DNA from 2 places in the Priestia sp. HNGD-A6 genome. Region 1 is predicted to be linked to the other one. Evidence: riboswitches for the same ligand, from Rfam matches in the RefSeq annotation. Region 1 holds a riboswitch; the other holds the start of a gene.
What was found. Region 1 has a riboswitch for S-adenosylmethionine ahead of SCI76_RS08115 (hypothetical protein). Riboswitches for the same ligand answer to the same signal wherever they lie in the genome.
Positions count from the first base shown of each region.

Region 2: it holds a riboswitch for S-adenosylmethionine, as region 1 does, so the genes downstream of both, metE (5-methyltetrahydropteroyltriglutamate--homocysteine S-methyltransferase) here and SCI76_RS08115 (hypothetical protein) in region 1, are expected to answer to the same signal.

Region 1 is NZ_CP138621.1:1,592,164-1,595,327, reverse strand. It holds gene SCI76_RS08120 (amidohydrolase) at 1-965, shown strand, start outside; SAM riboswitch class I at 1,029-1,130, shown strand; gene SCI76_RS08115 (hypothetical protein) at 1,199-1,441, shown strand; gene SCI76_RS08110 (M20/M25/M40 family metallo-hydrolase) at 1,909-3,164, shown strand, end outside.
Region 2 is NZ_CP138621.1:4,425,738-4,428,901, forward strand. It holds gene SCI76_RS22715 (hypothetical protein) at 1-162, shown strand, start outside; gene SCI76_RS22720 (hypothetical protein) at 421-672, shown strand; SAM riboswitch class I at 753-863, shown strand; cobalamin riboswitch at 943-1,132, shown strand; gene metE (5-methyltetrahydropteroyltriglutamate--homocysteine S-methyltransferase) at 1,282-3,164, shown strand, end outside.

The sequences.
Region 1 (3,164 bases):
CGGGACCTACTATCGCTATTCGAGCTGATATTGATGCGCTGCCAATTGAAGAAAAAACCAATCTGCCATTTGCCTCTGAAGTGAACGGTGTTATGCACGCATGCGGACATGATTTTCATACGGCTTCTATAATTGGAGCAGCCATTCTTCTCAAAGAGCGTCAGCAGGAGCTTTGCGGTACGGTTCGATTTATCTTTCAACCGGCCGAAGAAACGGCTTCTGGGGCAAAAATGCTCGTTGAAAAAGGTGTGCTCGAAGGAGTAGAAGCGATATTTGGAATGCATAACAAACCGAATCTTCCTGTAGGAACCATTGGTGTCAAATCGGGACCTTTAATGGCAAGCGTTGATCGTTTTGAAATTGACGTCAAAGGAGTAGGCGGTCACGCAGGTATTCCAGAAAAAACAGTAGATCCGATTGCTGCTGCTGGTCAAATTGTTACTAGTTTACAAACCATTGTCAGCCGTAATCTCAGCCCATTTCAAAATGTTGTTGTCAGCATAACTCAAATCCACGGAGGGAGCTCGTGGAACGTCATTCCTGACAAAGTAACGCTTGAAGGAACAGTGCGTACCTTTCAAGAAGAAGCGAGAGAAAAAATACCGGCTCTTATGAAACGAACTGCTGAAGGGATTGGAGCAGCTTTCGGCGCTTCAGTAGACGTTAAATGGTATCCGTATCTTCCTGTAGTAAACAATGATGATACGCTGGAAAAATTGGTTATTAACGCTGCAGAGAATCTTAGTTATCAAGTGGTAGAAGCTGAACAATCGCCTGGAGGAGAAGATTTTGCCGTATATCAGCAGCGTGTACCAGGATTTTTTGTATGGATGGGTACGGCTGGAGAATATGAATGGCACCATCCTTCTTTTTCATTAAATGAAGAGGCATTACTTGTAGCAGCTTCTTATTTTGCTAATCTAAGCTTTGACTTTTTGAATTCATTCCATTACCAAAAAAATTAAAATATTTTTATTTTTCTATTTACGCGGATGGAATTGTTTGATAAAATAAATTTTAAATTAAAAAAGTTATCACGAGTGGACGAGAGATCTGGCTCTTTGACTCCACAGCAACCTACGAATGTAAGGTGCTCCTACCAGCAAAGCATGTGCTTTGGGTGATAAAACGGGTGAAAAACTCATTTTGCATCTAAGCAAAATGAGTTTTTTTTATTTTTCTAAAAGGAGAGGGTTTTATGAGTCATACAGCAGTTGCAGCACATACAGGAGAGAAAGCATTAAAGGAAGCCGTAAAATTATTAGGAAAGCATTATCAAGTAGCTTATCGTGAATTAGAAACATTTTATGAAATTGTGGTCGAAAACCATGTTCGTACATATGCTGTAGGCATAGATATTAAAGATGTACAAAAAGCAAATGAACTAGAAATTTATTCATCATGCTGTTCCAAGCTTGAGCGAGTAGGCTGTCTTTTATAGAAGTCTGCTCGCGCCTCTATTTTTAAAGTGTTTTTAAATAGAAAGCATGTTTTTTGACAATTGAAGAATCTGGTGGGTATAATCATTACTCACTAGGTTTTAAAATTAATCATAAATTGTCGAAATTTTTACACAAATTAAAGGTTACATTCGAAATGAATTGTGGTATGTTATAAAACAAGAATATTTTATGAAAGGAGCATTGAAATGGAAATGTCTCTTGAACATGGAAACGATGCAGGAAGCGAACAGCTTATTGATCGTATCCTAGACTTTTTAGAAGATGACGAAAAGTAAAAAAAAAGAGTGTGCGGTGCTAGCCCTAGCCGCGCACTCTTTTTTTATCATGTGCGTCAAGGAAGCGCATACTATGATACATAGGGATAGAATGAAAGGGTCTCTGTCAAAGGGATTGACGAATCGTTTTGTTTGATGGAAAATTTAGAAAAAGGAAAGAGATGAAGGGTATGTCGAACAAAACATCTTTGTATCAAACAAAAGAACAGTTAAAGAAGCTTGTAAGCGAATTGGTTTCTATACCTAGCGTGACAGGAACGATGGCAGAAGTGGAAATGGCTGAATCGATAGCGTCGTATTTATTGAAGCTGCCTTACTTTCAAAAAAACGAGCAAGTTGAGCTTCATTCAACAGGAGACGGGCGATCGATTGTCACAGCTTTTGTTGAAGGGAAAAATACGAATAAAACAGTTGTATTAGTCAGTCATTACGATGTAGTGGATGTACAAGATTATGGACAGTGGAAAAAGGATGCTTTTCACGCTGATACGTTAACGAGTACTTTTTATAATGATATGGAACAAGTTCCGGCGCACGTACAAAAAGATATGATAAACGGAGACTGGCTTTTTGGCCGAGGAACGATGGACATGAAAGCTGGTATTGCTCTGCATATCAGTATGATTGAACGAGCATGCAACGGAGAGTTTGACGGAAACATCCTGCTTCTGTCGGTACCGGATGAAGAAGTAAATTCGCTCGGAATGAGAAAAGCAGTGCCTGTTCTTTTAGAACTTGCGTGCAAACATCAGCTGGATTTTTCTCTCATGCTAAATGCAGAACCAGTATTCAGCCGCTATCCTGGTGATCAAACGAACTATGTGTACTCAGGATCGATTGGCAAGATCATGCCAAGCTTTTTGTGTTATGGAAAAGAAACTCATGTAGGGGAACCGCTAGCTGGTTTAAATGCTAATTTGCTAGCTTCTTATTTAACAAAAGAAATAGAACTAAACGTTGATTTTTGCGAAAAAGTAAGAGATGAAACGAGTCCACCTCCTACGGTGCTGATACAAAAAGATTTAAAAGAAGAGTATTCCGTTCAAGTTCCGCACTCTGCCGTTGTATTATTTAATTTATTTATGTTAAACCGCTCTCTTAAAGAAGTAACAGATCTGCTGTTGAAATCGGCTGACCAAGCGGCTTTGAATGTAAAAAAACATTATAATAAAGCTGCTAGGCAGTACGCTGCGGGAATGGAGGGTTCATCCCTTGACGTGAACGTATGGACGTATGAAGAACTTTATACTCATGCAGTCAAACAGCACGGTGAAAAATATGTGCAAGAAATGGAAGCGGCACTTTTGGCACAAGAAGATGATGACAGAAATAAAACCATTAAATTAGTAAACTCTTTAGCTGGTTTATGTAAAGAAGCAGCTCCGATGATAGTCTTATTTTTTACGCCGCCTTTTTACCCGGCCGT
Region 2 (3,164 bases), 2.3 Mb from region 1:
GCACAAGACGAAGACTCCTGCGGGAAAAGCGGAACAGGTGAGACCCCACAGGAGCTTATGCGACGAGGAGGCTCAGCGACCGCCCGCGGAAAGCGAAGTCTTGTACGGAAATCAACTGCGGTGTCACAAGCGATTCAGCTCATGAATCCCATTTGCCTTTAGATTGGATTCACTTCGTTATGTCTCAACCTCTTTTGGAAAACCGTACGAAACCTTGTAGCAGAAGGCTAAGCCAAGCGTTATAATAGATAGTGAATGATGATATATTCTCTATATTTGTCATATATTTGTATTACATATGTAATTGAAGAAAAACATTCACTTGATATACTGTTTAATGACTTAACTTTATCTTAACATTCACAGTGAAATGCGTGTTTATAGAGGCTTAAAACATACACAGCAAATGGAGGAGCTATCATGGCAAACGAAAAGATGCAAGAAGGACTCAATCGTTTTATTAAGGAAGATTTAAATGACCTTTTAGGTAGACTGTTCCCCCTAATGGACCGAGAATGTGCGGAAGAAAAGAGAATGCTTATCGAAACGGCGGTAGAGTACATTTATTCTTCAGGGTATCATCAAGGAGCAAAAGACTTGATCGAAACACATCGAAAAGATGATTACAAATTATTAAGGCAAAAATTAGCGTCAACGCCTCCTGAAAACTAATTTTTTTGAAATTTCTTTTGACAACATAAATGTAAGGTGTTAAGATGACTCTACATTCAAAATATTATAAACAATTAAAACTCTTATTGAGAGAGGCGGAGGGACTGGCCCTGTGAAGCCCGGCAACCATTTAACAATCTTGTTAAAAAGGTGCTACATCCTGCAAAGCGTACAGCTTTGAAAAATAAGAGAGGATTTCATAGATACTATGCCTCTCTATTCATAATAGAGAGGCTTTTTATTTTATGTAAAGGTGTTTTGAATGAACAATTTCATAGAAATGCATCAGGTGCTGTGTAACGAATGTACGCAGCTTAAAAGGGAAGACCGGTGAAAAGCCGGCGCGGTCCCGCCACTGTAATGGGGAGCAACTTATTAACCACTGTTTCATGTTGAAATGGGAAGGGATAGGAAGCGATGAACCTAAGTCAGGAGACCTGCCTGTTGTATGCACTTAAGCTCTACGGGATATAGAGAGGAGTGAGGAATACGTGTTGAGAAAAACAGGCTATCTCAACTTTAGTTAAGTATGCGTATCATCTCTCTTTTCATTTCGAAAAGGGAGATTTTTTAGTTTAGCGATAAAAAAATATACAGGGAGTGGAAAAAATGAGCAGTGTAAAAAGTTCAAATGTAGGTTATCCAAGAATTGGTGAAAAACGAGAATGGAAAAAAGCGCTTGAGCAGTTTTGGGCAGGAAAGCTAGAGAAAGATATCTTTCTTCAGGAAATTGAAGCTCTTCGTCTAGGACATCTGAAAAAACAGCGTGACGCAGGAATTGAATTAATTCCAGTCGGCGATTTTAGCTTATACGATCACGTGTTAGATACAGCGGCTATGTTTGGTTTGGTGCCAAAGCGCTTTGAATATAGCGGAGGCCCGGTATCGCTTGAAACGTATTTTGACATCGCGCGAGGAACAAAAGGTGCGGTAGCTTCTACGATGACAAAATGGTTTAACACAAATTATCACTACATCGTACCCGAGCTTGAGGAATGTACGCCGGCACTTGTAGAAAATCGCCCGCTTCAATTTTACAAAGAAGCAAAACAAAAGCTGAATATCAAAGGCAAACCCGTTATTTTAGGTCCAGTAACATTTGTGAAGCTGTCAAAAGGATATAAAAAAAGTGAGTTTAAAAAAGTAGTTGAACAATTTGTTCCTCTTTATGCGACTATTTTAGCTGAGCTTCAGGCAGAAGGAGTAGAGTGGGTACAAATAGATGAGCCGGTTTTAGCTACAACGCTATCAAAAGAAGACCTGGCACTGTATAAAGAAGTCTATGAAGCTTTGAAAAAAGCGGCACCGAATGTAAAAGTCATTTTGCAAACGTATTTTGACAGCGTTGATTACTACAAAGAAGTTGTGTCTCTTCCTGTTCACGGAATTGGATTGGATTTTGTACATGACCGAGGAGAAAATCTCACGGCGCTTAATAAATATGGGTTTCCGACTGATAAAGTGCTGGCAGCAGGAGTGATTGACGGACGAAACATTTGGCGTGAAAACTTGGACGAACAGCTTTTAACAATCAGTGAAATTGAAGAAGCTGTATCAAAAGACCGTTTGATTCTGCAGCCTTCATCAAGTTTATTACATGTTCCTGTCACGGTGAAAAGCGAAAAAACCATTGAGCCAATTCTAAAAAACGCGCTGTCTTTTGCAGATGAAAAGCTAAAGGAAATCACGCTTTTAACAAAAGCGGTGCAGCAAGGAAAAGAAGCAATAGAAAAAGAAATAAGTGTAAGCAAAAAAGCGATTCAAGCATTAAATGGATCATCTTTTCGAAATCATCAAGACGTGCAAAAAGAGCTGAAGCAGCTGGACAGCTATAAAGCAGAGCGCCAAGCGCCGTTTGACGTACGTCAACGCGTTCAGCAAGAAGCATTTCAACTGCCGCTTCTTCCAACGACAACAATTGGAAGCTTTCCGCAAACAAAAGAAGTGCGAAAAGAGCGTCTGAAGTGGCGTAAAGGAGAGTTAAGCGACAAAGCGTATGAAGCGTACATTAACGCTGAAATCAAAAAATGGATTGAAATTCAAGAAAACATCGGCTTAGATGTCCTTGTGCACGGAGAGTTTGAGCGCACGGACATGGTTGAATACTTCGGTGAAAAATTAGGAGGTTTTCAATTTACAAAGTTTGGCTGGGTGCAATCATACGGTTCTCGCTGCGTGAAGCCGCCGCTTATTTACGGAGATGTCTCGTACGAGCAGGCGATGACGATCAAAGAAACGGTCTACGCACAGTCTCTAACCAATAAGCCTGTTAAAGGAATGCTGACGGGGCCAATTACAATTTTAAACTGGTCATTTGTGCGTGATGATATCCCGCGCTACGACGTGGCAAATCAAATTGCGCTTGCTCTTAGAAAAGAAGTGGAAGCACTTGAAAGTCAGGGCATCTCAATGATTCAAGTAGATGAACCGGCGCTGCGTGAAGGACTGCCGTTAAAACGAGAAAACTGGGAAAGCTACTTGAACGCCGCGGT